DNA from 3 places in the Arthrobacter sp. Helios genome. Region 3 is predicted to be linked to each of the others. Evidence: riboswitches for the same ligand, from Rfam matches in the RefSeq annotation. Region 3 holds a riboswitch; each other region holds the start of a gene.

Region 1 (10,544 bases), 1.2 Mb from region 3:
ATCCTCGAAGCTCTGGATTCTGCGGTCCGCCAGCTTGGGGATGATCTGCGCTGCTCCGATCTCCTGGAAATGGCTTGTCTCCCGGTGTGCGGCGAAACCTGCAGCGTCGGTGTACTGCTCCAGGATGACGAAGTGGCTGGGGTCCTCGAGGTTCTGGAAGAACTCATAGGACAGGTTCGCGGGTTCAGTGCGGCTGGCAGCTGCGAGGGAGCCCAGCAGGCGGGCCACCGCCTCCTCCTCGCCGGGGTGCGTCTGGTAGTGGGCAATAACCTGGAAAAACGTGCGGGTCATAGGGTGTGCTCCTTGGCGGTGTTCGTTGCGGATGTCGGGGGCTTGGCGTCGGGCGCCCGGCGGACCGCCAGGTCCCAAAGCTCGGCTGCGCTGGTGGAAATCCCCTTGGCGCCTTCCTTCAAAGCAGTAGCCACGTCTCCGGCCGTCAGCACGAATCCGGCGGCGATAAACGGTGACAATCCGGCCAGCTCGCCGGCGGAGAGGTGTGAAACCACAGGCCATGGCATCAGCTGGACCAGATGCGGTTTGCTTTGTTCGATGGCGCTGCGGCTGCGTGGCAGGTTGGACCGGTCCGTGACGAAGACTTTCTGCATGGTCACCATCCCCATTTGGTTTGCGCGCTGGATCTGCGACGTCCGGGTGCTGACGATTGCTTTTGTGCCGATCTTCTTCAGGTACTCAAGGGCGCCTTTGTCCTGGCCCAGGCCCGAGCAGGCATCGATGTTGACGAAGGTGAACTTTCCCGCCTGGTCCAGTATCCGCAGTGCGCCTTCGAGCTGATGCAGCTCCAGGTGCGCCAGGATGCAGGTCCTGCAATCGGATGCAAGGAACCCGGGAACCGCCTCGATGCCGAACACGGAGGCGATAACGGGGTTTCGTGCCAGATGGAGCTCAAGCTCCGGGGGAAAATCGATCATTGCTCTATCCTCGTCCACGATGCCTGCCCGGGTTGGTTAGAGGCCCAGTTTGCCGGGGTTCAGCAGGTTCTGCGGGTCCAGTGCGGCCTTGACTGCGCGCAGCACCTCAAATCCGGTACCCAGCGAACGCTCCATGTAGGGAGCGCGGAGCAGCCCGACGCCGTGGTGATGGCTCAGGGTGGCATTGTGCCGCAGGATCACTTCGTTAGCCGCGTCCCAGGCCTGCCGGTACCAGACCCCGCGCTCGGCTACATCCACGTCGCCGCGCAGGGAGAAGTAGAGGCACGCACCGTCAACATAGGCATGGGACTGATGGGCGGATCCGGCGAGGGTTCCCGGAACGGCGTTAATGGCGGCAACCACGTCGTCATATACGGCCGGGAGGACGGCCCACGGACCGACCATCTCCAGGGTGTCCGCAACCAGTCCGGGGCTGCGCTTGAACCCCTCGGCGCTCTTTCCGGTGAGGTAACGGGTGTCGAGCCAGCGTTCAAAGATGGCGTCTGAGTCCAGTTCCGTGCCAGACTCTGCGCAGATCCGGTTGGCGATGGTGAGCCCGGCGTCGACCAGCTCCCGGGTCCCTTCATCCGCGATCAGCAGGACATTGGTCTCCGGGAGCCCGAACTGGAGTCCGCTTTCGAGTTCGTCGTAGAGCCGGAGCGCAGCGGGGGTGGCGCCGGCCTGCATGATCTGCCGGCAGGCTTCGAGCCCGTCGGCAAAGGACGCGAACCCATAGGCTGTGGCCCGGCCGAACCCGGGGAGGCGGTGCAGTTTGAAACGGACCCGGGTAATCACACCCAGGGTGCCTTCAGAACCGATGAAGAGCTGCAGTAGATCGGGTCCTACTGCTGCGCGTGCACTCTCGCCCAGGGTGACCAGTTCACCGCTGGCAAGGACCACGTCCATCCCGTAGACCATGTCCTCGATCTTGCCGTACCGGGTGGAGAGCTGCCCGGCTCCACGGCAGGCGACCCAGCCGCCAACCGTGCTGATGGCGTAGGACGAGGGCCAGTGCCCCATCGTCATGCCGTAGTCCCGCTGGATGGTTTCCTCGAAGATGTCGCCGAAGACGCCGGCTTCGACCTCGATGATCTGGCTGGCCTCGTCAAAGGACACGAACTTGTCCAGCCCGCACACATCCAGGACGATTCCGCCGGCGACGGGCAGTGCTGCGCCCGTAACGTTGCTCCGCCCGGCTGAGACGGTGACCGGCAGGGATGCCTGTCCGGCGATCCGCATAACGGCCTGGACCTGCTCGGTACTGGAAACGTGAACGATCACCGATTCAGGGGTGGCCGGGCGGCCGCCGGTTTCGGCGATCATCGTCCCGGCCCACCAATCACGGGTACCGTCCCGGACCAGCCCGGGATCGGTGACGACCTTGTCAGCTGCGGCTGCGAGGAGCTCCAGTGTCTGCGCATCAACGACGGCCGGCGCGGGCGAAGAGAAGTACGGTTCCCCCGAGAGTCCGGCTCCGTCAAGGCCTGCCGCGTAGCCGGGCTGGCTGGGCGCACCCACCGTGTAGTTTCCCCGGTTGTACCCCCGCTTGACTGCTTCTTTGCTGATCATTTACTTGGCTCCCATCAGGATTGCTCGTTCATGTGTGGTCTGGTTCTTGTAGTCGGCTACCTGGGCGTCGATGACGCTGGCGGGAAGGTCGAGTTCCTTCATCAGCAGGGCGCCCACCCTGGGCGCAGCGGCAGCGGAAGCGTCACGGGCCATAATGCGTGCGCGTGTACGCCGGGAGAGGATGTCGTCAACGCTCCGGGCCATCTCATGGCGGGCCGCGTAAACAACTTCGGCCTCCAGATAGGGCAGGCCTTCGACGATGGGACGGTCGAGGGAAGGATCAGCGGCCAGGATGTCCGTGACAAACCGGGACTCCGTCCCGTAGCGCTCGCCCAGATGAGCTGCCAGGCCGCCGGATGCCACGACGGCCTCGGCGTCATATCCGGCTCCGCCCAGCAAGGGGGCGCCGGTTGTGCGGCAGCGCCGCCGCTGTCCCAGGACCTTCTGAGCTGCGTCGACTGTCTGCTCAGCCATGTGCCGGGATGTCGTCAGTTTGCCGCCGACAACTGTGACCAGGCCGTCCTGGTCGGTGCGGATCTCATGATTGCGCTTAACCTCGACCGTTTTTCCTCCCGGCGGAGCCACCAGCGGACGGCATCCGCCAATGCTGCCCAGGACGTCCTCGGCTTCGAGGTCAAGGTTCAGGGCGCTGCGGGCACCGTCGAGCAGGAAATCCATTTCCTCCCGGGTGCAGTTCACATCGTCGAGGTCTCCGGCGTAGTCCTCATCCGTGGTCCCCAGATAGGCGGTGTTGCCCCAGCGGGTGATCGTGGCCCGCCTGGTGCGCCCGGGCACCGGAATCGTCACGGTGCAGTCGTTGCGGATCTTGCTCCACGGCACAGCGATATGCACGCCCTTGGCCGGGCGGATACTCGGGGCGTCGGCATCCTTGCCCGCGCCGTTCCAATCCCTGAGCCACGCGCCGGTTGCGATGACGACCACCGAGGCACGCACCCGGACCTCACGCCGGTCCACAGCCACCGTCACGCCGTCGACCTTCCCTCCACTGCGGGTCACGTCCGTGACCTTGGCACCGTTGAGCACGGTTGCCCCATGGAACGCAGCGGTCCGGGCCAGTGCCAGGGTCAGCCGGGCGTCATCGGCCCTGGCGTCGTAGTACATGAACCCACCGTCCAGCTTTTCCCCCTTGAACGTGGGGCAGTGGGAGAGGACTTCTGCCTTGCTGAGCTTCTGGTGCAGGACTCCTTCCCGCCACCCGCCGGCCAGGTCGTAGGTCCAGAGCAGGCTTTCAAAACCGGCTGCGAGGCGCCGGTCGAAGATGCCCTCTTCGGAAAGCACCGGAAACAGGAACGGCAGCCGCTGGACCAAATGGGGAGCGTTCTTACGGAGCCGCTGGCGCTCCAACAGGGAATGCCGGACCAGGGGCAGGTTTCCCTGCTCGATGTAGCGGAGCCCGCCATGGATCATCTTGGAGGACTTGGAGGAGGTCCCGGACGCGAAATCGTCCTTTTCCAGAAGGGCTACACGGTAGCCCCGCAGTGCTGCGTCCATGGCCGTGTAAGCACCCGTTACACCGCCGCCAACAATAACGATGTCAAAACGTCCGGTTTCAAGTGCTGCCAGCTGTTCTTTTCGTTCCAGCTTCAGCGGGGTTTCGGAGACCATTCGGGTCCGGTTTGTCTTTGGTTTACGTGCGGGAAAAGAGATCATGGATATATTTCTTTCTGCTGCAATTTAGTGCAATTAGTGCAAACGAAATGGGCTTCACGGCACCGGGTGCGGCTTAGCGCGCGACCTGCTCAAGTTCCCGGTCAATGTGCCTGGCCCACATGCTTCGCCGTTCTTCCCGCTCGGATGCGGAGATGGCCGGTTCGAACCGTTCGCCCGGCCCCAGGGCGCGGGCCGCTGTTTCGAGCGATTCCCACAGGAGCCCGTCGGCACCGGCCAGAAACGCAGCACCGCGGAGGCTTGCCGTACCGGTGGCGGGCATCCGCCGCATCGGAATCCCGGTGAGGTCAGCCTGCATCTGGATGAGTGGATCGCTGCCGGACATTCCACCGCCCACCCGGATCTCCGTGACCGATACCCCGGCGACTTCTTCGTTCGCGTGAACGCTGCTCGCCACGGAGTGGGCAATGCCTTCCAGGACGGCGTACGCCACCTCGGACCTGCTGGTAGCCATGGAAAGTCCGCTCAGGGACGCCCGGACCCTCGGCTCTACGACCGGGACCCGGATACCCGTCAGTGCGGGAACAAACATCACGCCGTTTGCCCCGCTGGACAGGGCAGCCAGCTCGCTGATCTGCACGGCGGACTCGAACCAGCCCAAGGAACCGCAAAGCCAGTCGAGCGCCGACCCGGTGGTGGCAGTGAAGGTCTCCACCGCGTAAACGCTGCGATGGTTGCGGCGCCACCCAGTGAGGGTCAGGGTCCCGTCATAGAGACCGGGGTTTTCGGGCAGGCGGGGTCCGGTGACCAGGTCAACGAAGCTGCCCGTGCCGTGAACGCACATGGCCTGGCCGGCATCCAGGCAACCCAGTCCCACGGTGCCGGCATGCTGATCACCCACCGCTGCCCGGATGGGCAGCTCGAGTCCGAGAAGCCGCGGATCGGTATGTCCGAGCTCGTCTGCGTCCTGGCGGAGCTCCGGGAGGATCTCCACCGGGAATTCCAGGGCTTCGATCCAGGGGATTTCATACCGGTGCTCAGCGAGCACATAGGCGCCGGCGGACGTGGCATTGGTGGACGTAGCCACGTAGGCGCGTTCCCTGGTGAGGTTCCACAGCAGCCAGGTTTCCATGGTGCCGAAACCGAGCCGTTTTGCCGTGTAGGCCTCGGCCACAGCCGGGCTGTCCCGCAGGTGATGGGCTGCCCACAGATACGGGGAGCGAACTCCAGCGGGACGGCCGACCGTCTGGATCAGGTGTTCGTTCCAGGTGCTGCCCAGGGCCTCGAGCCCCGTCGCGTGGCGGGTGTCCTGCCACACCATGGCCGGCACCAGGGGATGACCGGAGACGGTATCCCAAAGCACCGCCGTCGCCCGCTGGGTGGCGATGGCAGCTGCCTTGAGCTCGTAGCCCGCTTCCGCGGCACGCTGGACGACGATTCGGCATACTTCCAGCGTCTTGGCCAGGATTTCCCCGGCATCCTGTTCCACTACCCCGGCACGGGGAGTGGAGACCTGGAGGCGCCGGTACTCCTCGCCGTGGACCATCCCGTCCGCGGTGACCCAGGCTGCCCTGGTCCCCGTGGTGCCTTCGTCGATGGATAGGATCGCCGGCTGCATCCGTGCCATCTAGACCCGTGCCGTTTCGTTTCGGACCTGGTCACTCCGGAACTGCGGAGCATTCTCTTCTTCATCCGGGCTGACCGCTGCGCGGGTGGGATCCCATTTGATCACCGAGCAAACGATGCAGGCGATCAGCGGTACGGCGGAAAGGATCAGGAAGGTGGGTCCGAGGCCAAGGTCCTGCTTGAGGATGGGGAAGACGAGCAGGCCCAGAGCCGCTCCGGTGCTGCCAAGCGCCCCGATAACACCGTTGGCTCCCGCTCGCAGTTCGCTGCGGAAGGACAGGGTGGAGATGCTCTTGCCGTTGGCGCCGGGCCCGCCGGAGTGGAACAGGATGAACAGGGACGGGATCAGGAAGGCCAGGAAGATCGGCAGGCTCTCGTAGAAGGCTCCCAGTATCACCAGCATGATGAAGACGGCGCCGAAGCCGACTGCTGAGGCCTTGCGCAGGCCGATTTTCCTGCCGATCATCGGCGAAAGGAAGCCGCCGACGATACCAAATAGGTTGAAGACAAGCGCGCCCAATGTGGCCACCACGAAGTCTTCACCGAACAGGGTGAGGCTAATAATCGGCAGGTACCAGCCGACGGCGAAATACTGGATGGACTGCCCCATCTGGATGGTGGCAGCGAGGATCGTCCGTGGAAGGTAGATTCCACGGAAAATCAGCGCGATGTTGGCGAAACCCTTTGTCGCCTGGTTCAGGATCGGGGAGCGGTCTTCGACGGGCGCTGCAGTGAAAGGCTCACCATAAATCTTCGTCATGGAGGCGGCCGCCTTTTCAAGCAGGCCCTTCCGGGCTGCCCAGGTGGGGCTTTCGACCATAAAAGCGAGCTGGGCGACAAAGAGGGCCAGGGCCACGATGCCCGCTGAGCCGACGGCGTAGCGCCAGATCGATTCTCCGACACCCATGTTGTAGAACAGGATGGCCAGAATCAGGTTGGAGCTCACCGCGGTGTACCAGATGCCCTGCCAGGTGTTCAGGCGGCTCTTGAACCGGGCGGGGGTAAATTCTGCCAACAGGGCCATGGCGATCGCAAAGTCGATGCCGTAGGCGGCACCCACGAAGAAGCGTCCCACCAGCACCAGCTCGAAAGCGGGTGCAAAGGCGGCCAGGCCGGCGCCGATCAGCGCCAGGAACTTAGCGAAAACCAGTGGAGGAATGCGGCCCCAGCGGTCCGCCATCCAACCGCCAATCGGATTGAACACGATGGCGACCCAGGATGCGAGGGACGTCAGGATGGCAACCTGGGTGGCGCTCAGCTCCAGGTCCCTGGTCATGGGTCCAAGGCCGGCGCTCAGCGCAGAGTTGGAAAAGGCGTCTAGGAACAGGCCGCCCAGCGCGAGCCACCAAATGACCCCGGCCCGGCCCGCTATCTTGGGGCGGGCGTCAATGTAAGAAACTACGTCGTGCACGCCGCGGAGTGTAAAACTCGACATTATGGCCGACCTCTCTGTCGGGATTGCTCCTGTCAGAGACCACGGCCCAATAGAAACGCAAAAAGGGCAAGAAAAGACCTCCAACAGGAAGTCTCTATTCTTGCCCTGATAAATGTGATCTTAGACGCATAATGCCGTTTGTGGCAATACCCAGCCAGCGCTCTTTCCGAACCCGGGCATTACGCCGCGTGACACCCCGCAGCTTGCGCGCCACCGGGGGCGGTGTTCCATACTGGGCGGGCAGGATCATGAGTCCCAACGCGAAGCTCTGGCTGGTTGGGCGGCAACCCTCTCCCGTGGCGGGGTGCCCCAGATGACGATCCGGTCGCAGGCGCATCAGCCTGCGGCAAGTACGGCGCTCCTTCGACGGTGCGTCAAACCGGAAAAGGACTTCCATGGCCAATTCGCCCGCACCCCGACAGATCCGCTTCAACGCCTTCGACATGAACTGCGTGGGCCACCAGTCGCCCGGCCTGTGGCGCCACCCCGAGGACCAGTCCTCCCGGTACAACGACATCCGCTACTGGACCGAGCTGGCCAAGACCTGCGAACGCGGGCTTTTCGACGGCATTTTCATCGCCGACGTGCTGGGCACCTACGACGTTTACGGTTCCTCCAACGAGGCCACGCTGCGCCAGGGCACCCAGGTGCCGGTCAACGATCCGCTGCTGCTGGTCTCCGCCATGGCCCTGGTCACCGAGAACCTGGGCTTCGGCGTCACCGCCGGCACCGCGTACGAACACCCGTACCCGTTTGCCCGCCGGCTCTCCACCCTGGACCACATTACGAACGGCCGGGTCGGGTGGAACGTGGTCACCGGCTACCTGCCCTCCGCCGCACGGAACATGGGCCAGGAAGACCAGCTGGAGCACGACGAGCGGTACAACCACGCCGACGAATACCTGGAAGTGGTCTACAAGCTGCTCGAAGGCTCCTGGGAAGACGACGCCGTGGTCCGGGACCGCGAAACGGGTGTCTTCACCGACCCCTCCAAGGTCCATGACATCAACCATGAGGGCAAGTACTTCAAGGTCCCCGGCATCCACATTTCCGAGCCCTCCCCGCAGCGGACCCCGGTGATCTTCCAGGCCGGCGCCTCGCCGCGCGGCATCGCGTTCGCGGCCGAGAACGCCGAGGCTGTGTTCGTGGGAGCCCCGACCGTGGAGAAGCTGAAGGCCACCGTCACCAAGATCCGCGACGCCGCCGAAGCGGCCGGCCGGGACCGCTACTCGATCCGGATCTACACGCTGCTGACAATCATCACGGCCGCGACCGCCGAGGAAGCCGAAGCCAAGCACCAGGACTACCAGCGCTACACCAGCGACGAGGGCGCACTCGCCCTGATGTCCGGGTGGATGGGGGTGGACCTCTCCACCTACAACCTGGATGAACCGCTGGGCAACGTGGAGTCCAACGCCATCCAGTCCGCCGCCGCGAACTTCCAGAAGGTGAAGGACGACGGCGAGCCCTGGACCGTGCGGGACATCGCCGAATCCGCCGGGATCGGCGGGCTGGGCCCGCGGCTGGTGGGTTCCGGTGCCGAAGTCGCCGAGGAGCTGATCCGCTGGGTCGAGGAAACCGACGTCGACGGTTTTAACCTGGCCTACGCCGTCACCCCCGGGACGTTCGAGGATGTGGTGGAGTTCGTTGTGCCGGAGCTGCAGCAGCGCGGCGCCTACCCCTCCGGGTACGCGCCCGGAACGCTGCGGAACAAACTCTTCGGCGCCGGCGACAAACTGCCCGAAACCCACCGGGGCGCCAGGTACCGCTTCGCCCCGGCGGTCAACGGCTAGGGCAGGCTAGTACAGCTTGATGGAACCGCCGTCGGCCATCAGCGTCTGGCCGGTCATGTACTTGGACTGTTCGCTGGCCAGGAACACAACGATCGGTGCGATGTCCGTTTCGGGATCGCCGAGGCGGCCCAGCGGGACGGCATCCACGACTTCCTGGTAGGCCTCGGGGAAGGCCTGGCTCCACTGAACGATGCCCGGCGTCAGGGCAATGGGGGAGACCACGTTGACGCGGATGCCGTCCGCAGCCCACTCATTGGCAGCGGTCCGGGAGATGGCGCGGATGGCTTCCTTCGCCGCGGCGTAGGTTGCCTGGTTCGGCAGGCCCTTCATGCCGGCGCCCGAAGCGAAGTTGACGATGCTGCCGCGGGTCTTCTTCAGCTCCGGGTACGCGGCGCGCATCAGGTGGAACGTCGCCATGGTGCCCGTGCCGAAGGAGAGGTCCCACATTTCCTGGGTGGTCTCCATGATCGGCGCCTGTTTGGAGGCATGGGCGTTGTTGACCAGGATGTCCAGGGCGCCGAAATGCGCCACGGTTTCGGCCACGATCGCGGCGGCATTCTCCTCCTTGGAGATGTCCTTGGCGATGAAAATGACATCGCCCAGGCCGTCGAGGTCAGCCAGGAGCTGGTCGCCCTGGGCCTGGTCGATGTCGACCACGGCCACCTTCGCGCCCTCGGACAGGAACCGGCGGACAATTCCGCGTCCGATTCCGCCGGCACCGCCGGTGATGATTGCAGTCTTATCCTTCAGTTGCATTTTCTTCCTTCCATGAAACCGGGCGCATTGCGGAGCCGGGGAATTGGCCAAGCGCCTGTTCGACGCCGCGGATGAAGTTGGCGACGACGAAGTCCAGAGAGCGGCGGGAAGCTGCGGAGCTGATGCCCTGGTCCTGGAACCGGGCCGCCAGCGGGAACCGTGCCACGGCCCCGGAGTTCCACTGCGCATGGTCGTCAGGTCCGGACTGTTCGGGGCCGGACTGCGCCGCCGCCGTGATTGAGGCTGTGCCGATAACAGCCGCGGAGATCCCCAGCAGGCAGTCGAAGCCCTGCTCCTCGGTGATGCCGGCGCCGCGCAGCCGGGCGAGCAGCAGCTCCACCTCACCCGGTGTCGCCAGGTTCACCAGCCGGCGGGGGGTCAGCACGATGTGCAGCAGCCAGGGATGGGCCTGGAACGCCTGCCACTGGGCGTCGGCCATGTGTTCAAGCGTTGCCTGCCAGGTGGCCACGCCGGGAGGCAGGAGCGCGAAGTCCTTGGCGGCGTCGGCCATCAGCAGCAGGAGGGCGCGGCGGTCCGCGACATGGCGGTAGAGGGCCATCGCAGAGACGCCCAGCGTCCCCGCCACCCGGCGCATGCTGACGGCGTCCAGTCCCTCGGCGTCGGCAATCCGGACGGCGGCAGCGGCAATGGTATCGGGGTGCAGCGGGAGGGACCGGGCCATCGGCACCCCTTTCGTAAACGTCGGTGTTTACAGTGTATACCTCGTTTGTTTACGGTGTACGCACAGGTTCGGCAGACGCCGGGGCGGGCTCTGGCTCCTCCCCGGGAGCCGGGGCGGCACCCGGA
Region 2 (10,544 bases), 820 kb from region 3:
ATAGGCTTCACCGAACAGTGCCATGGCACCGAGGGCCTTGGCTTCTGCCAGCGGCATGACCTTGGTTTCGACCTTGTGGTTGTTGCGGATCGCCAGGTTGGAGACCTCTTCGATTTCCGACTTCGCGGCATCGGACAGGCCTTCGCCCCAGGAAAAGTCGAAGCGCAGGTAGCCGGCCTTGTTGAAGGAGCCGCGCTGCAGGGCCTCCGGGCCGAGGATCTGGTGCAGGGCGGCATGCACGATGTGCGTGCCGGAGTGCGCCTGCTCAGCGGCGTGCCGCTGCTCGGCGTCCACTGCTGCCAGGGCCAGGGCGCCGGCGGAGATTTCGCCTTCCCGCACGATCGCCTTATGCACGGTCAGGCCCTTGACGGGGCGCTGGACGTCGGAGACCTCAAGCACGAAGCCGTCACCGGTGATGAGCCCGACGTCGGCCGCCTGGCCGCCAGCCTCGGCGTAGAACGGTGTTTCGTTCAGCACCAGCTGGATTTCGGAGCCCGGGCCGGCGTGGGAGACGGATTCCCCGTTGGCGATGATGCCGCGGACGGCGGATTCGGTGGTCAGCTCGTCGTAGCCGGTGAAGACGGTCTGTCCGGCACGGAGGAGTTCGTTGAAGACCGAAACATCGGAGTGGCCGTGCTTCTTGCCCCGGGCGTCGGCCTGGGCGCGCTGGCGCTGTTCCTGCATCAGGGAGCGGAACCCGGCCTCATCCACCTTGAGCCCGGCCTCTTCTGCCATTTCCAGGGTCAGGTCGATCGGGAAGCCGTAGGTGTCGTGGAGCGCGAAGGCATCCTCGCCGGAGAGCGGACGGCCGGCTGCCTTGGACTCCTGCACAGCGGCGTCGAGCCGCTCGGTGCCGGAGGCGATGGTGCGCAGGAACGCCTTTTCCTCGGCGTAGGCGATGCGGGAGATCCGGGCGAAGTCGGTTTCAACCTCGGGGTAGGTTCCCTTCATCGCGTCCCGGGATACCGGCAGCAGCTCCGGCAGCACAGCGGTTTCGACGCCGAGCAGGCGCATGGCCCGCACGGCACGGCGGATCAGGCGGCGCAGCACGTAGCCGCGGCCTTCGTTGGAGGGGGTCACACCGTCGGAAATCAGCATCAGGGCGGAGCGGATGTGGTCGCCGACAACACGCATCCGGACGTCGTCAGTGTGGTGCGGGTCCGACGGGTCTTCGGCGGAGGTGTACTCCTTGCCGGCGAGCTCTGCGGCCTTGTCCAGCACCGGACGGACCTGATCGGTCTCGTACATGTTTTCCACGCCCTGCAGGATCATCGCAAGGCGTTCCAGGCCGAGGCCGGTGTCGATGTTCTTCTGCGGCAGTTCGCCGGCAACATCGAAGTCGGTCTTGGAGCGGACGGCGGAGAGCTGGTACTGCATAAAGACCAGGTTCCAGATTTCGATGTACCGGGTCTCGTCGACGGCCGGGCCGCCTTCCTGGCCGTAGGCCGGACCGCGGTCATAGTAGATCTCGGAGCAGGGCCCGCCCGGACCGGCCTGGCCGGTGGTCCAGTAGTTGTCTTCCTTGCCGGTGCCGATGATCCGCTCGTTCGGCACACCAATCTTGTCCCGCCAGATGGCACGGGCCTCGTCGTCGCGCTCGTCGCCGTCCTGGTAGACGGTGACCCAGAGACGTTCAGGATCCAGCCCGTAACCGCCGTCTTCCACCGGGCTGGTGAGCAGCTCCCAGGCGAAGGTGATGGCCTCTTCCTTGAAGTAATCACCGAAGGAGAAGTTTCCGGCCATCTGGAAGAAGGTGCCGTGGCGGGCAGTCTTGCCGACCTCTTCGATGTCGGCGGTGCGGATGCACTTCTGGACGCTGGTCGCCCGGTTGTACGGCGGCGTCTCCCGGGCGGTCAGGTACGGGATGAAGGGCACCATGCCGGCGACCGTGAAGAGCAGCGACGGGTCATTGGAAACGAGCGACGCGGAGGGAACGACCGTGTGGCCCTTCCGGCTGAAGAAATCCAGCCAGCGGCGTGCAATCTCGTGGGACTTCATGGTGTTTCTTACCCTTCTGGTAAATCAGGCACGCGCAGGGCAGCTGCACGCGGGAGGAAAATCAGCGGCGCGCAGCTGACATGGTGTCGGCGACGGTGTCAGTGGTTTCCAGCCCAAGGGCAGAGCGGAGCTCGCCCTCCCGCTGGTTCATGGCGTCGCGGAACGCGTCGGTGAAGTGGTGCACGGCGTCGGTGGCGCTGCCGACGGCCCGGTTGAGCCCGGCGGGACCGAGCGTTTCCCTGGCGTCTGAAAGACGGCGGACGGCGATGACGCCGATGGTGATGCCGATCGACATCCAAAACACACGCTTAATCATGACTGCTCCTGTGGTGGTGTGGCGGTCGGGCCTAGCGGCTGCGGCGGCCGCGGCCGGCGGGCCGGCGGGCAGCCAGTGCGGTACGTACACCGTAGGTGAAAGCGGAGACCTTGATCAGCGGGGAGCCGACGGTAGCCGCGATCAGCGACGTCAGGGCCGAGACGTTCGCGGACGCGTCGGAGACATTCGAGGAAATGCCGTCCACCTTCTGCAGCTGCAGGTTGGTGGTGGAAACAGTGGTGGTCACTTCGTCAATCAACGGAGTGGTTTCGTCGCTGAGGGTCTTAATGGATCCGCGAAGTTCATCGAAGACCTTTCCCAGTTTGATGATGGGTACGGCCAGCAGCGCAACCAGCACGGCAAACACACCGGCTGCGATCAGACCGGCGATATCTCCACCTGACATGGTTCTCCTTGGGATCGGTTCGAAGACATTTCCGCTATGTACCTTACCCATTCGCGGGCCGGGACACTCACTTGAACACTGCGGCGACTGCGGTTGCGTGCAGCCCGGTGTGGCTGTACCAAACGAAACAGCCCGCGGCACGGGGCCACGGGCTGTTCCGGTTTCGCCTTGTGTTCCCGGGAACCGGGAACGCAGTCGAATTAGCGTGCGTAGTATTCCACCACGAGCTGCTCTTCGCAGGTCACGGGGACTTCCGAGCGCTTCGGGCGGCGAACCAGGCGGGCCTGCAGCTTGTCCAGGGAGACATCCAGGTAACCCGGAACAGCGGGCAGGACGTCGCGGTGGGCGCCGGCAGCGGCAACCTGGAACGGCGTCATGGTCTCGCTGCGCTGGTGCACATGGATGAGCTGGCCTTCGGACACGCGGAACGACGGGCGGTCCACGCGGGCGCCGTCAACCATGATGTGGCGGTGCACAACAAGCTGGCGGGCCTGGGCGATCGTCCGGGCGAAGCCGGCACGCAGCACGAGGGCGTCAAGACGCATCTCGAGAAGCTCGATCAGGTTTTCACCGGTCAGGCCGGCGGTGCGGCGGGCTTCTTCGAAGACACGGGTCATCTGTGCTTCGCGGATGCCGTACTGTGCACGCAGGCGCTGCTTTTCACGCAGACGTACTGCGTAGTCGCTGTCCTGCTTGCGGCGGGCGCGGCCGTGCTCACCCGGGGGGTAAGGCCGACGCTCGAAGTACTTTGCTGCCTTGGGGGTCAAAGCAATGCCGAGGGCGCGCGAAGCGCGGGCCTGACGGCGTGCACGTGTTGAATTAGCCACGTTCACCTTTCACTGTTTTGGCGGTTTCGCTGCGTCTGCGACGGGACAAGCCCGCCGTTTCCACAGCTGATACGTAGTCACTGGCCTCCATTAGGGAGAGCTCCGGCCAACCGCTGCCTTCCGCTGCAACGCTGCTGCCGTGACACGCCTCTGCCCTGCCGGGGTGAACCCGGCTGAATCAGAATTGGAATGTCCGGCAGAGCGCTTGCCAGTCAACCATCAATCCTAGCATGGGCCGGCCCGAGGCCGCGGCGCCATGATGCCGGCTGACTGGCGGCTGACTGCCGGGTGTGTGCCGGCTGTCACTGCCCCCGGATGATCCCCCGCAGGCGCTCCAGCCGCGCAGAAATATCCCGTTCCGCACCGTTGGCGGTGGGCTTGTAGTAGTCCTTGCCCACCAGGTCATCGGGGGCATACTGCTGCTTGGCGACCCCGTGCGGTTCGTCGTGGGAGTAGATGTAGCCCTTGCCGTGGCCCAGCTGTTTCGCCCCGGGGTAGTGGGCGTCCCGCAGGTGGGAAGGCACTCCGGTGCCGTAACCGGCACGCACATCCGCGGTCGCAGCGCCGATCGCCTTGTAAGCGGCATTGGATTTGGGTGCCGTGGCTATGTGCACCACCGCTTCCGCCAGGATCAGCCTGCCTTCGGGCATACCGATCATCTGCACGGCCTGTGCCGCGGCAACAGCCGTCTGCAGGGCGGTCGGATCTGCCATGCCCACGTCTTCGGCAGCGGAAATCATCAGGCGCCGGGAGATAAAGCGCGGGTCCTCCCCCGCTTCGAGCATCTTGGCCAGGTAATGCAGGGCGGCATCAACGTCGGATCCCCGCAGCGACTTGATAAACGCACTGGTGACGTCGTAGTGCTGGTCCCCCGCCCGGTCATAGCGCAGGGCGGCCACGTCCAGTGCCTGCTCGGCATGGGACAGCAGGACGGTCGGCACCTCTTCGTCCGGGTCACGTTCGGAATAGGCAACACCGGCAGCGGCTTCCAGCGCAGTCAGCCCCCGGCGTGCGTCACCGGCGGCAAGGCGGACCAGATGCTCGAGTGCCTCATCATGAAGCTGAATCCGTCCGGCGAGGCCACGCTCATCGGCCACGGCGCGGAGCAGGAGGCTGGAGATATCGGCCTCGGTCAGCGGCTTCAGCGTCAGGAGCAGTGACCGTGAAAGCAGGGGCGAGACGACGGAGAAGGACGGATTTTCGGTGGTCGCCGCAATCAGCACCACCCAGCGGTTCTCCACCCCGGGAAGCAGTGCGTCCTGCTGGGCCTTATTGAACCGGTGGATTTCGTCCAGGAAAAGCACTGTGGTGACACCGTGCAGGTCCCTGGCCGTCAGTGCTTCATCCATCACGCGCCGGACGTCCTTCACCCCGGAGGTGATGGCGGACAGTTCAACGAACTTCCGTCCCGGCCCGCGGGCGACAACGTGTGCGAGGGTGGTTTTCCCGGTGCCGGGAGGCCCCCAGAGCATAACCGAAGACGGGCCGGCCGGCCCGCCCTGGGGGGCTTCGGCGAGGGTCCGCAGCGGGGAACCCGGTGCCAGCAGGTGCTGCTGTCCCACCACCTCATCGATGCTGCGCGGACGCATGCGGACCGCCAGGGGGCTGCGCGGGCGCTGGCGCGCACCGCCGTCGGCGTCCCGCTCCCCCGAACCGCCGCTGTCCTCGGGGTCCAGGTCCTCATCGCTGCTGAACAAGTCACTCACATCCCAAGGCTACCCGCGCGCTCTCCCTCTCCGCGGACCAGCGGTCCCCGGCGGATGGAGTCCCAGACTGCCAGCGGAGTTCAGGGACTGGAAGGAAACCCGGCGGGCTAGAGGGAAACTGAACCGTCGATGCAGGTTACGGACTCTCCGCCCACCCAGATGCGGCCCTCCCGCATAAAGACCCGGACCAGGCCGGAACGGTGCACTGCGGTGCCCTGCGTGACCGTGTAGCGTTCCCCGGCCAGGCCTTCACCGATCAGCCACTGGGCCAGGCCGGCATTCAGGCTGCCGGTGACCGGGTCCTCGGATACGCCCAGGCCGGGGGCGAAGGCGCGCACCTCGAAGTCGGTTTCAGCGGTTTCGGGCTGCGGGCCGATCACGCCGACCCGAAGGTTGCCGAGCGCGGCGTGGTCCGGGCGCAGCGAAAGCACTGTCTCCGCGTCGGGCAGCAGCAGCCCCAGCCACCCCGGCCCGTTGTCCACCCACTGGTGGCCGTCCACCTGGTTCGGGGTGAGCCCCAGAGCAGCGGTGACCCGGGCAAGGATGTCCTCCTCCACGGGACCGGTCCGGATGAGCCTTGGCGCGGCGAACGCGGCCAGCCCGGCATTGACCCGCAGCGGCACCAGGCCGATTCCGCACTCCTGGATCACCAGCCCCGGCCGTACCGGGGTGTTCCCGGCCTCGGTCCACGCATGGCAGGTGCCGAGTGTTGGATGGCCCGCGAACGGAATCTCTCCCCCTGGCGTGAAGATCCGGACCCGGTAGTCGGCTTCCTCCTGCGTGGCCGGGAGCACGAACGTCGTCTCCGAGAGATTTGTCCAGCGCGCGAACTGGAGCATGGCTTCATCGTCCAGGCCGTCCCCGTCCAGCACCACCGCCAGCGGATTGCCCTGAAAGGGGCGGCTGCCAAAGACGTCTACCTGCTTGAACCAGCGTTGTCTCATGCGGACACTTTAGTGGCTCCCCCGGCAGCAGGCTGGCAGCCCGGCGGTTACGAAGTGTTGCGGATCCGCCACTGCGTGTGACACGGGTTTGCGCCCGCCCCTGCCCCGCCCCTAGATTGATGGGCAGAATCAAGAGTTCCAGCCACAGGCCCTGGCCGGTTGGACGGCAACCCTCTCGCCATAGCGGGGTGCTCCAGGTGACGATTCGGCCGTCCCGGTGGATCTCCCGGTGCGGCAAGTACAGCGTCCCCGTGCTGCCTTCCGGGCAGCGGGCGCATCAGGCAGAGGAAGTCCCATGGCCCTTGAAACCGATCTGCAGCCCACTGCCCTCCGCCGCGCGTTTGGCCGTTTCCCATCCGGAATCGCGGCCCTGTGCGCCGAAATTGACGGCGTACCGCAGGGCATCGTCGCGTCGTCCTTCACCGTGGGGGTCTCCATGGAGCCGCCGCTGGTCATGTTCGCGGTCCAGAACACCTCGCGGACCTGGCCGGTGCTGCGCTCCGCGCAGCGGATCGGCGTGTCCGTCCTCGGGACAGGGCACGACGGCGTCTGCCGCCAGATTGCCTCCCGCGACGGCGACCGGTTCGCCGGCCTCGAACTGCACGAAGCTGAGGGCGCGCTGTTCCTGGACGAAGCTGCCCTGTGGCTCGACTGCTCGATCGAAAATGAGGTACCGGCCGGAGACCACGCTGTGGTGCTTCTACGGGTCCACGGCTACTCCACCCATGAGGACGCCCATGAACCGCTGGTATTCCACGGCTCAGCGTTCCGTAACCTGGCGGTTCCTGAGTTCGCCTGACCGGGACAGGCAACCGCCGGATTCTGTAGCAGCCGGACTCAGTACCAAGGAAAAGGGTGCACACCCCGGGCTGAATTGCCCCGGGGTGTGCACCCTTTCGGTGCTAAATCCCTGCTGCTAAATCCCTCCTGCTGAGCTACGCGTCCAGTCCAAGGCTGAACAGCGTCGCGATGCTGCCGGCTTTCAGGCTGGCCATCCCCGGGTTGGCGGATGTTGTGAGCCCGGTCCAGATCTGGTTCGCTCCGGCGTTCTTCGAATACATCCCCACGATTCCCTCGTCCCGGTAGAAGTCGAGGTAGCTCGAAACCGCGCTCTTGAGATGTCCGTCTGCCTCGGGGAGCCACTCCTGATTAGCTTCGGCAGCAGAGCAGGCAGCGACCTTGGCCGGGGTGCCGGGCACCAGGCACATATCGGGCCGTGCTTCGCTGTGGATCGCCCCGCGGGTATCCATAAACCAGCGCTGGACCGCAGTGTCAGCGCACAGTGCCTTGTTTTTAGGGACGGTAACGCTGAGGTCCCCGCCCAACACCAGGCAGTGCCCGTTGTTGACAAGCAGCCGGCCTCCGGTCGGCAGTATCCGGGTGGAATTTTCCGTGAAGCCGTTTGAGGACATCAGGGCGGCGAGTTCCGCCGTGGTTGCCGCGTCCTTCGCATCGAGCTTTGCCTGATTGTCCTGGATAAACGTGTCGATCACGGCAGTGGCGAAATTCAGTCCGGAGAGCGTGGCGATGCTGCTGGCCTTCAGCGTTGCCATTCCCGGGTTCTGCGATGCGGCCAGGCCCTGCCAGATCTGGTTGGCCCCGGACGTCCGGCCGTACATGCCGGCGATTCCCTGGTGCCGGTGGAAGTCGAGGTAGTTGGACACCGCACTCTTCAGGTGTCCGTCGGCCTCGGCGATCCACACCTGGGACGCTGCGGTCGTGGCGCACGCCGCCATCTTCACCGGCGTACCGGGAACCAGGCACAGGTCCGGACGCTCTTCGCTGTGAACCGCCCCGCGTGCGTCCATCACCCAGCGCTGGGCGGCGGTGTCTGCGCACAGGGTTTTGTCCTGCGGGACTGTGACGCCGAGGTCCGCGCCCAGCACCAGGCAATGTCCGCCGTCAACAAGCAGCCGGCCACCGGCAGGAAGGACCTGCGTGGGACTCTCCACCAGTCCGAGGGAAGACATCAGGGTGAACAGCTCCGCTGTGGCGGCCGGGTCCTGTGCGTCGAGCTTTGCCTGATTGCGCTGGATGAAGGCATCGACCGAGGCAGCTGCGGCGGACTGCTTCTGGACAGCTGCTGCCACACCCTGGGCCACCGGCGTGAGGCCGCTCAGATCGTCTTTCCAGCTCTCCAGCAAGATCATGCCGTCCGTGTCCAGCAGCGGTACCGCCTGCTTGGCGGCGGCCTGGAGCTTCGCCTCAAGCTCCGGAAGTTCGACGGCGCGCAGGGCTTCGTAGCCTGCGTCCTGGCCAATGACGACGGCGGGCCGCAGCGGCTCCTGGTCTGAGGCGATGGTGATGGTGTTGCCAAGCTTCGTCGTTGTGCCGTTCACTCGGCAGTGGATGGAGGCATCGGTCGGTTTGTCCGCGTGGGACAGGTTGATGTTGAACTGCTTCACCCCGTTGGTGGCCAGCAGCGCGGTTTTGTCCACCCGTCCGTCCTGGAAACTGATTTCCATCCAGCACCTGCGGGTGGAGTCCATGGCCGTAGTGTCTGCCTGCGGGAGGTCGAAGACGTTTCCGTAGTTGCTCCGGAAGGCCGGGTAGAGCACTGTCTGCTCTGGCACTGCGGGGTTGTACCCGCCAAGCAGCGTGTACACCGGCACACCGACCTCGGAGGGCCGGGGGGCCGAAAAGGCAGGCGTCTTCACCTTTGCATCGACGTATCCGCCGGCTGCGGAATCCCAGTCGCGGTAGCCGCTCGGATAGTCAAGGTCCGGCACCACTGTCCGGAGGGAACGCTGGGTGATCTCTGCGCTGTAGCCGGTGAGGTGTGTGTAGCGGGAGAGGGTGCTCGAATTGCTGCCTCCGGACATGGTGTCCCGGTGGTAGTTGTAGATGCCCTGATAGTTCTGCGTGAAGTTGCCGGCGCTCAGATCGAAGCCGGCCGCGGTAAAGGCCGTGTTCGCGGAGAGATTGGAACGCATCCGGTCCCGGTAGGCGATGTAGCCCCAGCCGCTCTCACTGTGGTGGCTGGCGTTAATGACCCGCTCGTCGCCCTGCTTGGAAGTGTCGACGCCGGGATAGTGCCCAAGCCCGTAGGAGTGCCCGAGTTCGTGGCTGAGCTCGTTCCCCACCGAGTCATACAGAGTCGCCATGCCGTTGCCGCCGCTGAGGCCGTGGGTCTGCACCCCGTTGGCGTAGTTTCCGGCGGAATGATGGATTATCCGCTGGTTGAAGGTGCCCGGCTGCTTTTGGTCCATCGGCCCGCTGGTGGTGCCGAAGTTCGCGAGGTTGATGCCGGTGCTTACCTGCGCCTTGCCAACGTTTTCGCGCATGTCGCCCGAGTAGACGTCGCCGTTGACGGCGCTCTTCTGATCGTAGATCACCCCGGAGCCGACAATCACTTTGTCCAGGCGCACCGGCTCGTAGATGGCCATCGTCAGTTTGGAGACAGGAATGGTCTGGAAATAGTCGGCGCCCGATTTCTCCGGCTCGTTGAACATGTAGTGACCGTCGGTGTTTGGATAGTCGGTAAGCATGCCGAGCTGGATGGAGCTGATGATCATTTCGGCCGGGGCCGCAAATTCAATGCCGTTCCGGCCGAGGACTCCACTGCCCGTATCCGTTGTGAACGTCAGTTCCAGGCCCGGTTTCATCCAATTCCACGGCAGCTCAGCTGTCCAGGCTGTTGAGGAATAAGCGATGTCCGGCCTGTTATTGGTAATGCTCATATCGGAGCGCGGAATATCCGCCGGCGCCGCCAGCTCCAGTGTCCCCTGTGCTGTGCCGTTCACCGAGGCCGTGACACTTACGCGTGTGGCTCCGGAAAGCGGTGAGAAGAGAACCAGTGCTGCCCTTTCGGCGACCAGGGACGGCATTTTCGCCGCAGCGTTTCCCTTCGCGTTGATTGTATGGCTCTGGGCAAACTGCACCTGGCCTTCGAGATTTCCGGTGAGGTCGTTGCGGAGCTGCCGCTGCGCCCCCGACGCCGTGGTGTCGTAGAATCCCGCGATGTCCAGCGGAAGCACGGAAGATGCTGGTTCCGCCGTCAATGACGCGGCTCCGCCTTCTCCGGTCCGGGGTATCTCCGTCGTAAAGCCCGTGAGCCCCAGGACCAGGGCCGTCCCCAGCGATGCGGTGGTGAGCCGGGCCGCCAGCGGGTGTTTGTGGCTGCTGCCGGGTTTTTTGCCACATTTCTTGTAGCGCCTCTTGTTACGGTTCTGGTTGCGCGGATCTTGACGCTGCATTCGTGTTCCTCGTCGGCCCGCGGTGAATCGGCGATGTGACATATTTATCAGGTGCGGGCAGAAAATAATCGCCTTTAAAACCCTATGACCGTCATTCCTCCGCTGGAATAGCGAAGGGCCAAACCTGCCCGCGATTCCATAAATTAATCTC
Region 3 (10,544 bases):
CCAGGCGGAACGCGAACCACCGTAGATCTCACCCGACTGGAAAACGAAGCCCCTGCGCTTGGCGAGGGAGATGATCGGATCCAGTTTGGATTTGGTCGAAGCCATGGAATGGTACCGCCGTTCTTTCGTGTCACGCAGGCCGCTGGGTGCGGTCCGCTTCTGATCCCGTTTCCGTCCCTGGAACCCCGGCGGACGTGCGCGGGGAGGGCGGTGGAGGGCAAAACCTATAGATACCAGCTTAAGGTCAAGGCAGCGAAAGGGGGCTATCGGCGCGCACGCCGCCGCAGCGGGCGGACACCGGGCATATTCCAGGGCAGCGTGGCGACGACGATCGCGGCCAGTGTCAGGGCGGTGCCAAACACAGTCGCCGCCACAACAGTGGAGCCCGGGGCAGGGAAGGTGAGGTCCAGCAGCAGCGAGCCGGTCAGCTGCCCGCCGATCAGGCCGAGGCTGGTCAGCAGCACGCCCAGCGTCCGCGCCAGCATGGCTCCGACGCCGATAAAGATGCAGCCCAGCGGTCCGCCGAGGTAATACCACCAGGTATCCGGCAGCGGGTTTCCGAATCCGGACACCGCCACCTTGATGAGCCAGATAGTCAGCAGCGCCGCGAATCCGGCGACGAAGTTCACCAGCGTGGCGGTGATCGGCGTTCCGTAATGCATACCGCTGGTGCCGTTCATGGCCTGCTGGAAGCTCATGGCCATGCCGGCGCTGAGTGGCAGCAACACTGCCAGCAGCCACTGGCCGGTGTCAGCGGTGCCGGTGATTTTCGGGCTGACCGCCCAGGCGACGGCCGCGATGGTGAGCACGGCGCCGACCACCCGCATCAGGGTCAGGGCCTTCTTTCCACCCGGCCCGATACCCATCCGGTCCACCACCAGTCCGGTGAGGGTCTGCCCCGCAACGGTGGCAACGGTGAAGACGGCGACGCCGAGCACGGCGATCGTGAGCGTCTGGGTCAGGACGAACCAGGCGCCAATCACACCCGCGAGGATGTAGATCCGGGGAAACCGCCGCTCGCGCAGCGCAGGAAGGATCTGGGTGAAACCGGCCCGGCCGCGCGGGAGGACCGCACTGACCAGCAGCATCACGGCCAGCCCCATCCCGAAGTTGACCGTGGCTGCGGCCAGACTGTCATCCAGCGCAGTGCTTAGCGCACCGTTCACCCTGGACTGGGCGGGAATAGCCATCCCGGCCAGCAGGGCCAGGGGAAGGCCGACGGCGGCGGGAAGGCGGGAGGACTGAGGCACCGTTAAACCCTACGCCTGCCCTGAGGTCCGGGATGCCCGCCGTGACCTCAGCGGATAAAGGGAGTCTGCCCCGCGGATTCTCCGGCAGAATAGAGCCATGAGTTCAACCGATCCCCAAGACCTTCCCATCCGCGACGACATGATCCGCCTTGGCCAGGCGCTGAAGCTGGCAAACCTCGCCGAAGACGGCATCGACGCCAAAGAACTGATCGAGAACGGGTTTGTTAAGGTCAACGGCGAGATCGAAGAGCGCCGCGGCCGACAGCTTCATACCGGTGACACCATTGAGGTGAACGGGCAAACGGTTCGGATCGCTTCCGGCGGTTAGCGCCGGCCCAGGACGGTGTGCGTCAGGAACTCCTTGACGTGCCCCAGTTCCTGCATGCTGATGCTGTGTCCCATCCCTGCGTAGAGGACCTTTGTCAGCTTGGTGTACCCGTTGAGCCAGCCGTGGGTGTATTCCACCCGTGCTTCGTCAATGACGGGATCCGCCTGGTCCCGGCCCCAGAAGAACGGCACCTTCAGTTCTGCCAGTTCCTCGTCGTGGAAGAAGGCGTTGCCTTCGGCCGGGACCACAAAACCTGAGAGGCCGACGACGGCGGCAAACTCCTCCGGCCGGTGCCGCAGCAGCGTGCTGGCCACGGCCATGCCCATCGAGAAACCGAGCAGGGTGATGCTGCTGTGCTGGTCCTTAACGCCGTCCAGCCAGTCGGAGACGTCCTGAACGGCTGAGACAACCCGGTCCACGGAATAGTCCGGCTCGTTCATGAGCGGGAACCAGGTGTATCCGGGGCCCAGGGCCACCGGTGCGCGGACAGAAGCCACTGTGAACTCCCCGGGCAGGTAACCGGCCAGGCCCATCAGGTCTTCTTCATTGGCCAGGTATCCGTGGAAGAGGACCAGCAGCGGGGTTCCGGCCCGCTCCTCCTCAGGCTTCGAGTAGAGCACAACCGGATTCCAAGGAGTGTTTTCAGTCATGAATTCCATTCTGGCATGCGCCTGCGCGCAACCTACGGTCGCGTAGCCAGGCCCCGGCCCGCAATCATGGACAGGTGACCGAAAATCTTCAGCGCCCTTCGCTGCGCCCCAACCAGGAAAACAGCACCACCGATCCGGCTCCCCGGACAGAGCCCGGACCTTCTCCGGAGCATCCGGGACATCCCGACCACCCGTTCAACCGCTACGTCGCCCTCGGTGATTCATTCACCGAAGGCATCGGCGACCCCAGCCCGGAAAGCCCCGGAGGGCACCGCGGCTGGGCCGACCGGGTGGCGGAAGAGCTCGCCCACGGCCACAAGGATTTCGCGTACGCCAATCTGGCCATCCGCGGCCGGCTGCTGAACCAGATCATCAACGAACAGCTCGAGCCCGCCATCGACCTGCACCCGGATCTGGTGACCATCTGCGCCGGCGGCAACGACGTGATCCGCCCGGGCGGCGACCCCGACCGGCTGGCTGAGAAGATGGACGGCACCATCGCCCGGCTTCGTGAGACCGGCGCCACCGTGGTCCTGTTCACCGGCCCGGACATCGGCGCTACTCCGGTCTTGGGCAGCGTCCGCGGCCGCGTCGCGATCTACAACGAGAACCTGCGCACCGTCGCGGCCCGCCATGACGCCGTCCTGGCCGATATGTGGGCGCTGCGGGAACTCAGCAATCCACAGATGTGGGCCCCTGACCGGCTGCATTTCTCACCGCTCGGGCACCACACGATCGCTGCCATGGTGCTGGACACGCTCGGGGTGGACCATTCGCTCGAACCCCATGCGGTCAAGGAAGCCACCCACAAAAACTGGCGGACAGCGCGCTCGGAAGACCTGGTCTGGGCCCGCGAATATCTGGTTCCCTGGGTTGTCCGGCGCGTGCGCAAGCGGTCCTCCGGTGACGGTATTTCACCGAAACGGCCCGATGCCGGGCCGTTCTTCGGTTCCGGCATGCCGCAGGGTTCCGGCGAGGCGGCAGACACCCTCGGCCAGGTCTAGGCGGAGAAGCCGCTAGGCGAAGAAACCCTGCTCCAGGACGTCTTTGAGCTGCAGGACATCGGTGAGGAATCCGTCGTGTCCGATCGGCGCGTTGATCAGGTGGACCCGGTGCTCCCCCGGCAGGGCTGCGGCCAGTTCAGCGGACTGTTCCGGAAAGTACAGCCGGTCGCTGTCGACGGCGGCTATCAGGAACTCTGAATCGGTGACCGAGAGGGCCTCGGCCAGGCTTCCGCGTCCACGGGTAACGTCGTGGCTCATCAGCGCTTCGGTGAGGATGACGTAGCTGTTGGCGTCGAATCTGCCGGCGAGTTTCTGTGCCTGGTGATCCAGGTAGCTTTCCACCTGGTACCGGCCGCGCTCCGCGGGGAGCGCTGCTGCCAGCGGATCCTCACCCGGCTGCGGGGTCCTGCCGAACCGGTACTGCAGCTCGGCTTCGGACCGGTAAGTGATGTGGGCGATCCGGCGGGCCAGGCCCAGCCCGGCCAGCGGTGCCCGTCCGTTGTAGTAGTCGCCGCCGTTGAAATCAGGGTCCAGCCGGATCGCGGAGACCTGCGCCTGGGCAAACGCGATCTGCTCCCCTGTGCTGGCCGCCGTGGCAGCGATGACTGCGCACCGGGCGACCCGGGACGGTTCAGTCACCGCCCATTCCAGTGCCCGTGCCCCGCCGAGCGATCCGCCCAGCACGGTGTGCCAGCGGCGGATACCCAGCTGGTCGGCCAGGCGGGCTTCCGCCCGCACCGAGTCCCGGATGGTGACGAACGGGAAGCGCGATCCCCAGGGCAGCCCCTCCGGATCGGCCGAAGCAGGTCCGGTGGAGCCGTAGCAGCCGCCGACCATGTTTATCGAGACAACGAAGAAGCGGTTGGTGTCCACTGTGTGTCCCGGACCCACAAAACCGTCCCACCAGCCCGGTTCGTCCGTCTGTCCCCGGGCAACGTGCGTGCTGCCGGTCAGGGCGTGCGGAATCAGCACGGCATTGGAGCCGTCGGCGTTCAGCCGCCCCCAGGTTTCGTATCCCAGCACCACGTCCGGCAGCACGCCGCCGGTCTCCAGTTCCAAAGTTCCGATGGAGGCGTACTGCAGCACCCCGTCGATGGTGCTGACGGGGTGCTGCGGTGCGGGTGGATACGTTGTCACGCTGTTCTTCATGCTCCCTTGGCGGCGCGGAAACCGGCATCGAGGTCCGCGATGATGTCATCCAGGTGTTCCAAACCGACCGAGAGCCGAACCAGGCCCGGGCTGACGCCCGCCGCTGCCTGCGCTTCGGCGCCCAGCTGGCTGTGGGTGGTCGACGCCGGATGGATCACCAGCGAACGGACGTCACCAACGTTTGCCACGTGGGAGTGCAGTTCCAGTGCGTCGACAAAACGCTTTCCGGCTTCCACTCCCCCGGCGATCTCGAAGGAGACGATGGCGCCGGTGCCGCGGGGTCCGTACTTGCGTCCGCGTTCGTACCACGGGCTGGACTCAAGGCCTGCGTACGCAACCGAAACGACGTCGTCGTGCCCAACAAGCCACTGTGCGACGGCGGCGGCGTTGCTGACGTGCCGTTCCACCCGCAGGCTCAGGGTCTCGAGGCCCTGCCCGATGAGGAAGGCATTGAACGGCGAGACGGCCGAACCCAGGTCGCGGAGCAGCTGGACCCGCGCCTTCAGGATGTAGGCCAGGTTTGCGCCCAGCACGCCGTCCGCGCCGAGGTCCCGTGCGTACACCAGGCCGTTGTAGCTCTCGTCAGGGGTGTTGAAGCCGGGGAACTTCTCCGGGTCGGCCCCGAAGTCGAAGTTGCCCGAGTCCACAATGACCCCGGCGATCGCTGTGCCGTGTCCGCCGAGGTACTTGGTGGCCGAATGCACCACGATGTCCGCGCCCCACTCGATGGGACGGATCAGGTACGGCGTGGAGAGGGTGTTGTCCACGATCAGTGGGACGCCGGCGTCGTGCGCAACGGCGGAGATCCCTTCCAGATCCAGGACATCCTGGCGCGGGTTGGAGACGACTTCGCCGAAGAACGCCTTGGTGTTCGGCTGGACGGCGGCACGCCACTGCTCCAGGTTGTCCGGGTCAGCCACGAAGGTGACGTCAATGCCGAACTTTTTCAGGGTGTGCTTGAACAGGTTGTACGTTCCCCCGTACAGGCTGGGACTTGCCACAATGTGGTCCCCGGCCTCGGCGACGTTCAGGATGGCGTACGTTTCGGCGGCCTGGCCGGAAGCCAGCAGCAGTGCCCCCAGACCGCCTTCCAGCGACGCGATCCGGTTCTCCACCGCTTCCTGCGTCGGGTTCCCGATCCGTGTGTAGATCGGAGCCAGCTCGGCCAGGGCGAAGCGGTTTGCCGCTGCTTCCGCGCTGGGGAACACGAAGGACGAGGTCTGGTAGATAGGCAGGGCGCGGGCGCCGGTTGCGGCGTCAGGCTCCTGACCTGCGTGGATCTGGCGGGTTTCGAACGACCAATTGGCAGACATTTTGCTCCCTTTATGACCAGGGGCCCCACAGGAAGCGATGCCGGAGGAAGTCCGGAAACGAGACGTGTGGCCCGCGCTTGCCGTGACACCCTTTTGGTGTCCGGCCAGGTCTTCACCCGGGGCACCCCACCGCGGTTGGAGGGTTGCCGGCCAGCAAGCCGGGGCTATCTGCTGGCACTCATGACCTGTACCCATAGAACCAACGGACGCCCAGTTGCGCAACCCATATGACGCAGCGTGAAATCTGCGTCTTCATGTAATGCAGCACGGTTTTAGTGAGCTTAGGGTTGCCTTAGTCGAGACACAGGTCACAACGTGTCAAGATGTTCGCATGCGCCTGGATCACGTCTCTTATGCCTGCGAATCCGACGGCCTGCTGGCCACCACGGAACGCATTGCTGCTGCCCTTGGAACCGAGTACGTCAAGGGTGGCGTCCACCCCCGTTTCGGCACCCGCAATATGATCCTGCCCCTGGCGAACCACCAGTACATCGAGGTGGTGGAAGTCCTCAACCACCCCGCGTCCGACAAGGCTCCTTTCGGCCAGGCCGTCCGTGCCCGGTCCGAAGCAGGCGGAGGCTGGATGGGCTGGTGCGTCGAGGTTGATGACCTGGCTCCCTTCGAGGAACGACTGGGCCGGTCCTCGGTTCCGGGAAACCGGAAATTCCCCGACGGCCAGGAACTGACCTGGCGGCAGATCGGCATCAACGGCCTGATCGCTGATCCGCAGGTCCCGTACATGCTGCGCTGGGACGAGGACAAGGCAGATCTGCACCCGTCCCGTGCCCTCAACGGAACAGTGTCTCTGGACTCCCTGACCATTGCCGGTTCTGCCGCGCGGGTCACCGAGTGGCTGGGCATGCCCGTCGAGGAACCGCTGGAATCCGTGGACGTCACCTGGGTTTCCCCCAAGGGCACCCCCGGCATTATGTCCGTGACCTTCGGAACGCCTTCGGGGCTTGTGGAGATCTAAAGCCGTTAACCCGGATATCTCTCGGCCTAGGGACTCCCCTGCCACATGGGGACAATCCTGCGCAGCGTTCCCCTCCACTTCTGGACTTTCCTGCCGCCTCGGGATTTCCCTGCCACGTTGGGACAATCCTGCGCGGCGGCACGCCAGGAAAGTCCCAAACCGGGAGGATTGTCCCAGTTTGCAGGGTTCTCGCGAGTGCACGCCCTTCGCGGGGTTTCATGATCAGAGGGCTCGGCCCAACTGCGGGCAACGTGTCCCTGTGTTTTGGGACTTCCCGGCCACACTGTGACTGCTCGCGCGGGCGTTTCCCTCCGTTTAGGGAAATCCCATCCACTCCGTGCACCCTCTCCCTCCGTTTTGGGAAAACCCATCCACTCCGTGCACCCTTTCCCTCCGTTTTGGGAAAACCCATCCACTCCGTGCACCCTTTCCCTCCATGTGGGGAAAATCCTGCCGCTTTGAGACATAGTTTCCCTCCGTTTTGGGAAAATTCAGCCGTTATGGGGTTTCCCTCCGGTGCGCTCAGGCAGGGAAATCCCGGATTGGTCGATTTCCCCAAACCGTAGGGTTATCCACAGACGAGGACCCCGGCCCCCGGGCAAGACTGTGAGGGGCCAAGATGGGACGATGCAGCCAGCCCTTCTCTTCTCGTCGGACGCAGACCGGGACGGTCCCGGGCGCCGCTCCCTCGCCAGCCGATGTCGCAGCGGGGAGCTCCTCCGGCTGAGGCCCGGCGTCTACATCTCCAGTGCCCAGTGGGAAGATCTCCCCCGTTGGGAACGCGAAATCACGATGCTGGCGGCAGCTGCGGAACAAGGCCGGAATCCACGGGTCTTGGTCCAGGAATCAGCTGCGATCGCTTGGGGAATTCCCACCATCGGCTCTTCCACCGAGATCATGGTGCTGGCCTCGGCCCCATCGCATGCACGGCGTCGAGGAGGAATCCGCTGGGCCGAACGGCAACTGCTTGAGCCGCTCTCCGAGACCTCAGGGTTTGCTGTCACATCGCGGGGGCAGACCGTTCTTGATATGGCCGCCTATCTGCCCTTTGAGCGCGCGGTTCCGGCCATGGACCACGTACTGCGGCCGGATCCAGGACGCGGACTGGCACCGTTGGACAAGACAGCTTTGAGGAATTTGGCTCAGGCGCTGCCAAGCCATGCCAAACGAACGCGCGCTCTCCGGGTCATCAATTTCGCGGACAGGCGATCAGAATCACCGGGTGAGTCGTTTTCCCGAGCCGTCATTCACCGGCTTGGCTTCCCACCCCCTGATCTGCAGAAAGAGTTCCGCTCTTCCGGTGGCCGGGTGCTTGGCCGGACAGATTTCTTTTGGCCTCAGCGAAATCTGGTCGGCGAGTTCGACGGTGCCGTGAAGTACGGGGCTTCGCTAAACGGCACCGTCGGGCAATCCCAACAAGCCCTGCTGCAGGAAAAGCGCCGCGAAGATGCCATCCGTGCTACCGGCGTGGGATTTGTGCGCTGGTCATGGGCCGACGCACTCAGGCCACCGCATGACCCGGGTGGCCTGGCACAAATACTGACTCGGGCAGGACTACCCAGAAATCGACGGCAAAAGTGACGGCGAAAGCTCCGCGAAGACGCCATCCGTGCCACCGGCGTCGGGTTTGTGCGCTGGTCATGGGCCGACGTCGGGAAGCCGGCGCAGCATCCGGATGGGCTGGTTCAGCGGCTGACGAGCGCAGGACTGCCCAGCCGGTCCCGTAGACGTTCCTCCCGGTGAATCTGCTGCCGGTTTGGGGCCTCGCTCCGGTCCGCGGCGGCAGCGATGTCCCAAACCGGAGCGATCCGCGTTATGCATCCCTACACGGTGGCCGAAAGCCCCTGGATCAGAGCCGCATTGATCTCCCGGGCCGTATCCCGGTCCAGCTTCAGCACTTTCCGGTCGTAGGTGAGCAGGCCGTTGACTTCGTCCTCGACGTCGGCGAGCTGGGTGTAGACCGCCGCGGCCAGTCCCTGTTTGACGGCAGGTTCGATCTGGGTGCGGTGCAGTTCCGTGAAGGCGCGCTCCAGTTCCTTCCGGCTGTGCAGGGTTTTCCCGTAGCCGAAGACCTTGCTGTTCCAGGTGTGGCCCGGCACCGGCAGGCTGAAGCCGCCGAATTCCGACAGCACGATCGCACGGGGATCACGCTGCCAGCGCCTGCGGATGTGGAACGGGACCGCGTAGACGTGCAGGCTCTTGGCGTCTCCGGCCCCCTGGTCGTGCCAGCCGCTGGCGTGGTCGATCCCTCGGGTCGGGTCGAGTTTCCGCAGCTCCGCAGTAATCGCCGCTGCGTCGAACTGGCCCCAGCCTTCGTTGAAGGGTACCCAGAGAGCAATGCTGGGGACGCTGCGCAGCAGTTCCACCGTCTCGCGCAGTTCTTGCCGAAAAGCCTCCCGGCCGGCAGCGTCACTGCGGCCGAACTTGGCGTAACGCCGGTCGCTGCGGCTGCCACGCCCGGGGAGCGGCAGCGGTTCCGGCGCACGGCCGTCTCCCAGCCCGCCATTAGCCAGGTCCTGCCAGACCAGCATGCCGAGCCGGTCGCAATGGTAATACCAGCGCAGCGGCTCGATCTTGATGTGCTTGCGCAGCATCGTGAATCCCAGGCCCTTGGCAGTCTCGATGTCATGGATCATGGCTGCGTCCGCCGGCGCCGTGTAGAGCCCGTCCGGCCAGTACCCCTGGTCCAGCAGACCGGCGTGGAAGTACGGCCGGCCGTTGAGCAGCAGCCGCTGATGCCCGCCCCCGTCCGCTCCCATCCCGAAGGTGCGCAGGCCGAAGTAGCTCTGCACTGTGTCCTCCCCCAGCCGCACGCTCACCGAATAGAGGAAGGGATCGCCCGGACTCCACAGCCGAGGCTCCGGCAGACGCAGGGTCAGTGGTTCTCCCGGAGCCGCGGTGCCGTGGGCAACGTCCTTCCCTTCAGCGGTGACAGTAATGTCCGCGCGCCCGGCTGCACCGCTGGCCAGCCCCGCATGGACCGTGAACTCAGCACCGTCCAGGGAAGCCAGCGGAGTAATCACGACTCTCTGGATCCAGGTCATTGGCACCGCTTCCAGCCAGACGGTCTGCCAGATTCCGGACTGCGCCGTGTACCAGATGCCGCCGCGCTCCAGTTTTTGCTTGCCCCGGGAAGCACCGTTGGTCTCAGATCCGTCGAGCACCCGCACCACGAGTTCCTGCTCCTGACTAGGGAGCAGCAGGTCGGTGATATCGAGGCTGAAGGGCAGGTAGCCTCCGTCGTGCCTGCCCGCCGGGCGGCCGTTGACGGTCACGGTGCAGGACTGGTCAACCGCTCCGAAATGCAGCAGGACCCGCCCGCCGGTACCAACCGCTGGGTCACCAACCGCCAGGTCACCGCCCGCCGCCCGGCTCTGGCGCACCCGCCCGCCGGTACCAACCGCTGGGTCACCAGCCGCTAGCCCGCCACCCGCCGGGAGCAAACCGGAGACCGAAAAGGAACGCCGGTACCAGAGCGCCTCCTCCGGCTGCAGCTGGCGTTCGACGCCGGAGAGCGGGGCTTCGGGCGAAAACGGCACCAGGATTTTCCCGTCCCAGGCCCCGGGCTGCTCCTCGACGCCGGCGGGTGTGAACGCGTAGTCCCAGCTGCCATTGAGACTCCTCCAATTTTCCCGGACCAGCTGGGGGCGCGGGTACTCGGGCAGGACGTTCCCGGGATCCAGGGTTTCGCCCCAGACTGTTTTCAAGGCCATGCGGGGCTAGTCTCCAATTCCAATGGCTGAGCCGAACAGGGCAAATCCCACGAATCCGGCAATATCCACCAGCGCGTGCGCGATGACCAGCGGCATAACACGCCGGGTTTTGTAGTAGACGTAACCAAAGATCAGTCCCATCACGAAGTTGCCGATGCCGGGAC

What was found. A riboswitch is a leader RNA that binds a small molecule or an ion and turns the genes downstream of it on or off. The one in region 3 is predicted to bind S-adenosylmethionine.
Region 1: another riboswitch for S-adenosylmethionine. It lies ahead of ArtHe_RS15895 (LLM class flavin-dependent oxidoreductase); the one in region 3 lies ahead of ArtHe_RS03130 (bifunctional o-acetylhomoserine/o-acetylserine sulfhydrylase).
Region 2: another riboswitch for S-adenosylmethionine. It lies ahead of ArtHe_RS06880 (flavin reductase family protein); the one in region 3 lies ahead of ArtHe_RS03130 (bifunctional o-acetylhomoserine/o-acetylserine sulfhydrylase).

Annotation. Positions count from the first base shown of each region.
Region 1 covers NZ_CP095402.1:3,456,867-3,467,410, forward strand. The annotation lists gene ArtHe_RS15865 (putative quinol monooxygenase) at 1-291, opposite strand, end outside; gene ArtHe_RS15870 (glycerol-3-phosphate responsive antiterminator) at 288-929, opposite strand; gene ArtHe_RS15875 (FAD-binding oxidoreductase) at 966-2,498, opposite strand; gene ArtHe_RS15880 (glycerol-3-phosphate dehydrogenase/oxidase) at 2,499-4,124, opposite strand; gene ArtHe_RS15885 (FGGY family carbohydrate kinase) at 4,243-5,745, opposite strand; gene ArtHe_RS15890 (MFS transporter) at 5,755-7,188, opposite strand; SAM riboswitch class IV at 7,433-7,547, shown strand; gene ArtHe_RS15895 (LLM class flavin-dependent oxidoreductase) at 7,584-8,981, shown strand; gene ArtHe_RS15900 (SDR family oxidoreductase) at 8,988-9,737, opposite strand; gene ArtHe_RS15905 (TetR/AcrR family transcriptional regulator C-terminal domain-containing protein) at 9,721-10,419, opposite strand; gene ArtHe_RS15910 (MFS transporter) at 10,469-10,544, opposite strand, start outside.
Region 2 covers NZ_CP095402.1:1,541,725-1,552,268, forward strand. The annotation lists gene alaS (alanine--tRNA ligase) at 1-1,998, opposite strand, end outside; gene ArtHe_RS06855 (hypothetical protein) at 2,060-2,314, opposite strand; gene ArtHe_RS06860 (DUF948 domain-containing protein) at 2,346-2,720, opposite strand; gene rpsD (30S ribosomal protein S4) at 2,921-3,547, opposite strand; gene ArtHe_RS06870 (replication-associated recombination protein A) at 3,850-5,223, opposite strand; gene ArtHe_RS06875 (PhzF family phenazine biosynthesis protein) at 5,361-6,197, opposite strand; SAM riboswitch class IV at 6,325-6,444, shown strand; gene ArtHe_RS06880 (flavin reductase family protein) at 6,493-6,996, shown strand; gene ArtHe_RS06885 (M66 family metalloprotease) at 7,133-10,393, opposite strand.
Region 3 covers NZ_CP095402.1:723,905-734,448, reverse strand. The annotation lists gene ArtHe_RS03160 (glycine--tRNA ligase) at 1-105, opposite strand, end outside; gene ArtHe_RS03155 (DMT family transporter) at 264-1,250, opposite strand; gene ArtHe_RS03150 (RNA-binding S4 domain-containing protein) at 1,348-1,578, shown strand; gene ArtHe_RS03145 (alpha/beta hydrolase-fold protein) at 1,575-2,228, opposite strand; gene ArtHe_RS03140 (SGNH/GDSL hydrolase family protein) at 2,303-3,232, shown strand; gene ArtHe_RS03135 (homoserine O-acetyltransferase) at 3,245-4,369, opposite strand; gene ArtHe_RS03130 (bifunctional o-acetylhomoserine/o-acetylserine sulfhydrylase) at 4,378-5,694, opposite strand; SAM riboswitch class IV at 5,763-5,880, opposite strand; gene ArtHe_RS03125 (VOC family protein) at 6,026-6,667, shown strand; gene ArtHe_RS03120 (hypothetical protein) at 7,502-8,248, shown strand; gene ArtHe_RS03115 (glycoside hydrolase family 2 TIM barrel-domain containing protein) at 8,491-10,380, opposite strand; gene ArtHe_RS03110 (type II CAAX endopeptidase family protein) at 10,387-10,544, opposite strand, start outside.